2 regions of the Blautia sp. OM06-15AC genome follow, and region 2 is predicted to be linked to the other one. Evidence: predicted binding sites of a transcription regulator. Region 2 holds the regulator's gene; the other holds the start of a gene.

Region 1 (4,699 bases), on a different contig from region 2:
AAACGGCTCCGATGTTGAAACGTCCGACAAAGACCGGTTTGTCGTTCTCATCTGCCGGCTCCATGCCTCCGCGCTCGTACCACGGGCTAAGGAAAGCACGGCATCCCATCGGGCTGATGACTCTCTTGTATTTCTTGTACATCTCGGCGATGTAGCCCTCGCCGCTCATCGACAGCCAGTCCGGATACATCGTCTTGGAAGAACAGTCAAGTCCTGCCTCGAAGACATCTTCTGCGATGCCGCCCTCTCCGTGAATTGCCTTGTCATATAAGAAGACAATTTTCGGGAAGAGCACCGGCTTTTTGTGGCCCTTCTTGCCCTGTCCGTTTTTGTGGACCTCGAGAAGGGAGATGGAAATCATCTTCTCGAACATGCTCGTTCCAAGGCCGAGGGTCACGGTAACGAACGGATAATCACCGCGGGAAGATCCAACAGTGTTCAGCTTATACTCAATTCCCTGCCATCCCTGATCGCACTCTCTTCTTACTTTGTCGATCGCATACTCGATGGCTTTCTCCTGTGCACCCTCCCAGGATGCGTCGGTATATTTCAGGAACTCTTTTACGTAGTAATCGTAGCTCTTCTGTGCGTACGGAGCAAGGATCTTGTCCACCTCCGGCACGGTAAAGCCGCCGTACTGCTGTGCAGCGGTGCTGAGGACGATATCGCCCATGACATCAAATGCGGTGTCGAGTGTCTTCGGCTCGTTGTACCAGACATTTCCCATCTCGAAACCGCCTTTTAAAACGTTTCCGACATCGAACAGACAGCAGTTCATGGTATCGAGACGTGCGGACTGGTCGTGGATGTAGATGTAACCGTCCTTACAGGCCTGCAGCTCGTTGCGGTTCATGAAGAACTTGCGGTACAGCTCTTTGTTCAGCTCGTTGAAAATCAGGCTTCGCTTCGTTGCAACGAGGGCGCTGTCGGTGTTGGCATTGCTCTTGTCGCCGATGTAGCGGATGGACTGGCTCTTCGTGTAGACCTCGTCCATCATATGGATAAAATCAGTTTTGTAATTGCGGTAATCGCGGTAGCTTTTTGCCACAGCCGGGTTTACTTTTTCGAGTGCTCCCTCCACGATATTGTGCATATCGCTGATCGGAATTTCGGTCTTTCCAAGGGAATATACGTGCTCGGTTGCGAACTTACAGATAAAGTCAATCTCCTGCTGTGAGAAGGTATACAGGATTCTCTGTGCGGATTTATTTACGGCACGGACGATCTTCTGCGCGTCGAATTCTTCTTTGGTGCCGTCCTTTTTGATAATATAAACCATTGTGGTGTCCTCCAAATCAAACACTATATCTTGTGTGTCCCCCACCCTTTTCTTGTAGCGGGTACCACATATTGTAGCATGTTTCTTTTGAAAAGAAAAGGCATTTCCTGTAAGTTTTTATTTTCAGAATATTGCATACTGCTCTTTCGTGCAGACAGAAATCTGCATTTTTCAAATTCGTTCTGCAAGCGTTCCTTCAAAAACGGTCTCGGCCGGGCCGGTCAGAAGGACCTTATTTTTCGTCCGGTCCCATGTAACGAAAAGCCTGCCGCCGCGCAGTTCTACGGCAGTTTCTCCCTCCGAAACACAGCCGGAAAGCATCGCCGCGACGGCTGCCGCACACGCTCCCGTTCCGCAGGACAGCGTTTCACCGCTCCCACGTTCCCAGACTCTCATTTTTATTGTGTGTTGATCTAAAGCCTGGATAAACTCTGTATTGATACGGTCCGGGAAGCAGGAAAGGTGTTCAAAAGCGGAACCGGTCTTTGCAATGGATATTTTTTCCACATCTTCCACCGGAATCACCGCATGCGGATTTCCCATCGAAAGGCAGGTCATCGTATAATTTTCCCCGCACACGGTAATTTTATGCTCCAGCACATATTCCCCCAGAGAAACAACGGGGATCTGTGCGGCGCGGAATTCCGGCGTTCCCATCTCCACTGTCACCTGACAGATCTCATTCAGATTCTCCCCCGTCTGCAGATGAATCACACGGTTTCCGCTGCCGGTTTCGATAGTCAGCGTCGTTTTTCTCGTCAGCCCATGCTCGTACACGTATTTTCCCACACAGCGGATGCCGTTGCCGCACATCGCGCCCTTCGAGCCGTCGGCGTTGTACATTTCCATCGAAAAATCTGCTGTTTTGGATGCCCCGATCAGAATCAGCCCGTCCGCGCCGATGCCGAAATGGCGGTCACTTACCGCTTTTGCCAGCCGCCCCGGACTCTCCACCCGCTCCTCCATGGCATTTACATAGATATAATCATTTCCGCAGCCCTGCATTTTTGTAAAACGCATACACAGCCTCCTCCCAGACTTCTGCCCTTTCCAGTTCCTTACTAAATATGTATTCCGTACCGCGCTTTTGAAAAACCATTTTTCTCAAATCCGCTTCAGACATTGGAAAACGAAGCGGAATGTGATAGAATAGGGGGAACTGATATCGTTACTTACATGAAGTAACTTTCAAATATTTTTAACCATTTATTATGAGGAGGTTTTGATGAAAAAATACCGTTGGGTTTTAACAGCAGTATTTGCCGCTTTCCTCGTGGGAACGAGCGGCTGCGGAAAGAAAACAGAAACGATTCCGATCACAACCATCAGTCAGAGTACCGACGATGACAACCCCGAAGACAATCTGGCGGCCTCCGGCGATTCCGATGAGATTCCGGAATACGATGTGGATCTCTCGAAGAACCTGAACAGTTTTCAGCTTGCCATCTGGGGCGATACATACGAAATTCCGGAATCCTACGCGGATTTTACAGCGCTTGGCTGGGTCTACAGCGGCGACGACACGAAGGAAATTCAGCCGGAATCCTTCTCAGAGGGCGAAAGTTTTGAAAAGGACGGAAACCAGATTACCGTCGATATTGCCAATCCGGATACCACGGCAAAGCCAGTGGCGGAATGCCTGATCGGAGGCATTCACATCGACACCTCGACCGCTGAGGGCCAGAATATCTATGTCGGCCTGCCGAACGGCGTCACTCTGCAGCAGTCGCTGATGGAGGATGCGGAAAGCATCTACGGTGCGCCAAAGGACCGTTATGAGACCGATACCTCTGTGCAGTTCACGTATGAGTACGGGCTGTACCAGACGATCACGCTCGGCTTCGATAACAAAACGGGAATTCTGTATTCCCTCGATATGCAGAACTTTACGACCACGGCTGATGCAGAAGCGCTCGATGGTGTCAGCGATGCCACAACACCGGAAGTGGAGGCCTACCAGGCACCGGAAGCCGACAGCAGTGAAATCAACGACTGGACCGTCCGCTTTGACGATGTACTCTATCATCTTCCCGTTCCGGTCAGTGAACTTCTGGACCACGACTGGACCGTCAATATGAAAGAGTCCGATACGGCCGTTTTAAACGGAAAATACGGCTACGTCACGCTGGAAAAGGGCGGTCAGAAGCTTTACTGCACCGTACATAATTACGGCGCGGAGGCGACGACAGTGCGCAACTGTTTTGTTACTTCGCTGTACGGCGATCTCGATACGACAAAGATTCCGATTTCAATCACAAACGGCATCACGCTCGGCACTTCCGAGAGCGATTTTCTGGCGAAGGCAGGGGATGCCAAATCAGAAAAAACGGAAAAAGAGGATAGTAACCTGACACTCTACACATTCTATAGTGATGACGAAAAGCTGGACTACACTGAAATCGGCATCGACAACGATCTGAAGCTGGTACGCAGCATCAAGGTGGTTCACAACCAGCCGGAAGCGCCGGAAGAAGAAGCCAAAAAAACTTCCGCGGAAGATTCATCTTCCGTTTCCGACAGTCAGGAACCGTCCGAAACACCGGCTCCGTAACGATACTTTCAGAAAAATGGCTGCATGGCAGCTTACTACAGACGAAAACGAGGATTTTTATGGAAAACTTATACGACGTTATCATCATCGGCTCCGGCCCGGCGGGTCTTTCTGCCGCGATTTATGCGAAACGCGCAAAGCTCTCCTCTCTTACGATTGAGGCAAACTTTGCAAGCGGCGGCCAGGTGCTGAATACCTATGAAGTAGACAACTATCCCGGCCTTCCGGGCATCAGCGGCATGGATCTCGGAAGCACGCTGCGCGCACACGCTGAAAAAATGGGCGCGGAATTTTCCCGCGAGCGTGTGAAGGAGCTTGTTCTTGACGAAGAGATCAAGATTGTCCGCACGAGAAAAAATGAGTATCATGCCAGAACGGTCATTCTTGCAACCGGTGCGGAGCACCGCGCGTTAAATGTACCTGGTGAAAAGGAACTCTCCGGCATGGGCGTCTCTTACTGTGCAACGTGTGACGGCGCATTTTTCAAAGACAAAACCGTTGCCGTTATCGGCGGCGGCGATGTCGCCGTGGAGGATGCGATTTTCCTTGCCAGAACGTGCAAAAAGGTTTACGTGATCCACCGCCGCGATGAACTGCGGGCAGCCGGTGTTCTCCAGGATGCACTGCTGGCACTGCCGAATGTGGAAATGGTGTGGGATACGGTTGTGGATTCCATCGAGGGAAACGAGATGGTGTCCGGCGTGAAGGTAACGAACAAAAAGGCAGGAGAAGCCGGTATGATCACGGTAGACGGCGTGTTTATTGCCGTCGGTATCGTTCCGGTCTCCGCACTGATCGCAGGCACCGTAGAAACCGATGAGGCTGGCTACATCAAAGCCGGCGAAGACGGTGTGACGAGCGTGCCGGGC
Region 2 (4,699 bases):
GTATTCCGCTGGCTGCGGGCGTATGGATCCCGCTGTTCGGCTGGAAGCTGAACCCGATGTTCGGTGCGGCGGCGATGAGCCTTTCGAGCTTCTGCGTTGTGACAAACGCCCTGCGTCTGAATCTGTTTCGGATGCACGACGCGTCAAAAGATAAAAGAATCAAAAACGAAATTCTAAAGGAGGATCTGAACATGACAACAGAACAGGGAATGGTAAAAACCATGACAATCGAGGGCATGATGTGCGGCCACTGCGAGGCAAGAGTGAAGAAAACACTTGAGGCAATCGAGGGTGTTGCATCCGCAGAAGTAAGCCATGAAAAAGGAACAGCCGTTGTAACACTGACAGCTCCTGTATCAGACGATGTGCTGAAAACAGCCGTAGAGGCACAGGATTACACCGTAAAAGGAATCCAGTAAAACAGGAAACGTTGAGAAAAGGGAAACGCGCCTGGAATGAAAATTTCCGGGCGCGTTTCTTTTTTTTACCAGATATAGCAAAAATATTGCAATTTGTTCGGAATTTTCGTGACAAAAGGACAAAAATCCGTTAGGATAGAGAAAAAGAAGAGCAAAAACAAAAGGGTTTTTAGGATCAGGAGGTTTTTACATTATGACAGAGTACAGACTTGCAAAGCCGGAAGAGTGGGAGGACTGCATCGAACTTGCAAACTACGTGTTCAGCACGGCACACCGTCCGCACGACTTTGAGCAGTTAATTCCAAGGGTTTATCAGGCAGGACCGGAAATGGCACGGATCCACCGCGTCGCTGTTGCGGAAAACGGCAGACTCCGGGCCGAGATTGCGGTGCTTCCGCAGCAAATGGCAGCAGGGGGTAAGCTGCTCCGCGCAGGATATGTGGGAAGCGTTTCCGTGCATCCAAAGGCAAGGGGCGAAGGCCACATGAAGCGTCTTCTTGGCGACTGGATTACGGATCTGGAAGGAACGTGTGATCTTCTGGCACTGGACGGCCAGAGACAGCGGTATGCCTACTTTGGCTTTACGCCGGGAAGTGAAAAATACACGTTTTACCTGGATGTGGCAAATGTGCGCCATACCTGGAAAAACGGGGAACTCTCCGCTTACACCTTTGCGCCGCTGTTTCCGGAAAACGGCGAAGCGGACGAAGAGGCGGCAGCCTTTGCAAAGAAGCTGAATGAGGAAAAACCGCTTTACGTGGTAAGAGAGGATGTGAAAGCCTGCCTGAAAACGTTCGGCGAGCAGGCAATTGCAATCTGGAAAAACGGTGAGCGGATCGGATATCTGGCACTTTGCGGCGGAAACCAGGTTGTGGAAGCAGAAGTGTTGGAGGAACAGGATTTCGTTCCTGCACTTGCCGCTTATTTAAAAGAAAATGCGCTTGACTCTCTTTTCATTTCCATTCCGGTGTATGAGACCGGAAAAGCAGCAGCGTTATCGGAAGTCTGCGAAAGCTTCACAAAAGAGCGCTGCGGTTCCGCGATGTACCGTATTTTCCAATTTGCAGACGTCATCGAGGCAATGCTGACCATGAAAGCAGAGACGATGGGCATCAGCGATGGAACGTGGTCTGCCGTACTGGAGGGACAGCCGCTGACCGTGACGGTAAAAGATGGAACTGTGACCGTGACACGGGAAGCCCATCCGGGGGCAGATGTACTCAACCGGGAGCAGGCGCAGGAACTGCTTCTTTCACCGCTGGCAAGTAAGGGAAGCAAGGTTCCATCTGAAATCTGGAAGAACATTCCATCCGACTGGTTCCCGCTTCCGCTGTACTGTGCGACGGCAGACGAATTTTAGGCAATGACTGTTGGGAGGCAGAGAAATATGAACGAGACAGCGAAACGAGACAGAAGAGACGAAAAAGAAGAAATCCGGTACCATGTGATTTTCTACGGCCAGGTGCAGGGCGTGGGGTTCCGTTACCGGGCGTATTATGCTGCCTACCAGCTCGGGCTGACAGGCTGGGTGAGAAACTGCTGGGATGAGACGGTGGAGATGGAGGTGCAGGGTGATGAGGAGACGATCACGGAGATGATCAAAAGGATCCGCACCTCCAGCTACATCGAAATCACGGATGCAAAATGGACGAAGATTCCGCTGGAATCGGAATTCGGTTTTCATATCCGTTGATCAGGGCTGTTTTTTCTCTTTTTCCGGAATTTCGACGAGAATGATATCGTTGCCGATCTGGCAGATGCGGTCCCATGGGATCACAAAATCCTCGCCGTGGCAGAAAAAGCCGCAGAATTTCACAGGACCCGGAAGAACGAGTCCGGTAAGATGTCCCGTTTTTGGATTGAATTCCACATCAATCGGACAGCCGAGCGTTTTGCAGGTGCAGATATTGATAACTTCTTTCTGGCGGAGATCTACAACGCGCATGCGGTGCTCCTTTTTACTGATTCCTATGGAAAAACATATGCGAAAATGTTGCTGCAGTTGACTTGAATTTCACGGAAAAATGCGTATACTGTAAAAGTAGAAAACTTTCCGAAATACTTATTTAGAAACGAGGACGAAAGATATGAGATGTCCATTTTGTAATCAGGATAATACCCGGGTTGTGGATTCACGCCCGATTGAAGACAGCAATGCGATCCGCCGCCGCCGGATGTGCGATGTCTGCGGCAGACGCTTTACGACATACGAAAAAGTGGAGACGATCCCTTTGATCGTCATCAAAAAAGATATGAACCGCGAGCAGTATGACCGCTCGAAAATCGAGACCGGTATCCTGCGCGCCTGCCACAAACGGCCGGTGTCCGCCGAGAAGATCAACGAGATGGTCAACAAGGTGGAGACGGAGCTTTTCAACGGCGAGGAACGCGAGATTCCAAGCTCTGTGATCGGAGAGAAGGTCATGCATTACTTAAAAGACCTGGATCAGGTGGCGTACGTCCGCTTTGCGTCGATTTACCGTGAGTTCAAGGACGTCAACACGTTCATGGACGAGCTGAAAAAGATGCTCGACAAATAGCGGGAGGCAAAAAAATGGAAGTGTCGAACTATATTAAAATGCGTGATCAGATGCAGGAACGTTTTCTGACATACGATCAGAAGGAGATCGAAGGAAAGTATGGCTTTGCGTTTGATGGCGATTATTTCTATGTGCCGTATCTTTTTGAAGAATGGAGAGTGAACCGCCATACCGGCGTTGTAGAGGGATCAAAAGACCATTTTCTTCATGTACATCAGGGCAGTTTCAATGAGACGCTGACGATTTTCGACCTGCTCTGCTGCGGAAAGAAGGAGATTGTGCTCGCCGGCACGTATGCGCGTACCAATTCCTTAAAGGGAACGATCAAAGGCCGCACGATTGCGTCCGGCGTTCACGACAGCCGCGCCGCACGGTATGACGGGCATGTGGAACAGCTGAAAAAAGCATGCGTTTCCCTTGGCGGAAAACCATATTTCCCGGGAGACGCTGCTTTTGTTTTTCATGTCTTTCCGTTTCTGCCGCTCGTCTTCCAGTTCTGGGAGTCCGATGAGGAATTCCCGCCGGTGCTGAAGTTTATGTGGGATGAAAACGTCCTCGATTATCTGCGGTTTGAGACGCTGTATTACGTGATGGGAGATTTCCTGGACGCACTGGATCAAGCCTTCGATGCATGTAAAACAGAAGCCTGATACCTTTTGTGAGACAAAATCTTACGAAAATTTTTCGAATGTTTATAAAAATTTCAGTATACGAATCCCTTGGTTTAATGCTATAATGAGCGAAAGTGAGTAAAAAAAGAGAAGAGAAAGGGGAATGCATATGGCTTTTAGCATGAAAGTAACACCGGAAATAGAGGAACTGACAAACATCTGTCTGGATAACTCCAAAATGGATGTTTCGCTGTATGGGCAATACGATGTAAAACGCGGACTGCGCGATGTCAACGGCGTTGGCGTCCTTGCGGGACTGACACAGATTTCAAACGTTGTGTCTTCGGATATCATTGACGGCGTCAAAACACCGTGTGACGGACGTCTGTACTACCGCGGCATCAACGTGGAAAAACTGACCCAGGGATTTTTGAGTGAAAACCGTATGGGATTTGAAGAAGTCGCTTATCTGCTCCTGTTTGGAAATCTGCCGAATGAAGAGCAGCTTAAGCATTTTAAGACGATTTTAAAACAGCAGCAGTCCCTGCCGAAGAACTTTGTGCGTGACGTTGTTATGAAAGCGCCGACCAAGGACATGATGAACACTCTGTCCCGAAGCGTTCTGACCCTGTACGCGTACGACAACCACGCAGATGATACCTCCCTTCCGAATGTGCTTCGCCAGTGCATTAACCTGATTTCTGTTTTCCCGATGCTGTCCGTCTATGGCTATCAGGCGTACAACCATTATATCAAGGGAAAAAGTTTATATATCCACAATCCGTCGAAGAAGCTTTCCACCGCAGAAAACATTCTGCTGATGCTCCGCCCGGATCAGAAATACACCCCGCTGGAGGCGAAGATCCTCGATCTTGCCCTCGTCCTCCACATGGAGCACGGCGGCGGTAACAACTCAACCTTTACAACACATGTTGTTTCTTCTTCCGGAACCGATACGTACTCCGCAATTGCAGCGGCGCTCGGCTCCTTAAAGGGACCGAAGCACGGCGGTGCAAACATCAAGGTTGTGCGGATGTTCGACGATATGAAGTCACACGTCAAAGACTGGACGGATGAGGAAGAAGTATCGAATTACTTAAGAAAGCTGCTGCACAAAGAGGCGTTCGAC

What was found. The regulator NrdR, encoded in region 2, represses ribonucleotide reductase genes. The targets are predictions, from matches to a motif close to CACAANATNTTGTG.
Region 1: the regulator NrdR is predicted to act here: its motif matches at 1,301-1,314, upstream of nrdD (anaerobic ribonucleoside-triphosphate reductase).

The regions. Positions count from the first base shown of each region.
Region 1 is NZ_QULD01000004.1:59,458-64,156, forward strand. It holds gene nrdD (anaerobic ribonucleoside-triphosphate reductase) at 1-1,279, opposite strand, end outside; gene dapF (diaminopimelate epimerase) at 1,451-2,299, opposite strand; gene DXB83_RS07325 (hypothetical protein) at 2,505-3,830, shown strand; gene trxB (thioredoxin-disulfide reductase) at 3,890-4,699, shown strand, end outside.
Region 2 is NZ_QULD01000001.1:268,502-273,200, forward strand. It holds gene DXB83_RS01415 (heavy metal translocating P-type ATPase) at 1-419, shown strand, start outside; gene DXB83_RS01420 (GNAT family N-acetyltransferase) at 613-1,779, shown strand; gene DXB83_RS01425 (acylphosphatase) at 1,807-2,112, shown strand; gene DXB83_RS01430 (YlmC/YmxH family sporulation protein) at 2,113-2,364, opposite strand; gene nrdR (transcriptional regulator NrdR) at 2,507-2,959, shown strand; gene DXB83_RS01440 (DUF3786 domain-containing protein) at 2,974-3,609, shown strand; gene DXB83_RS01445 (citrate/2-methylcitrate synthase) at 3,740-4,699, shown strand, end outside.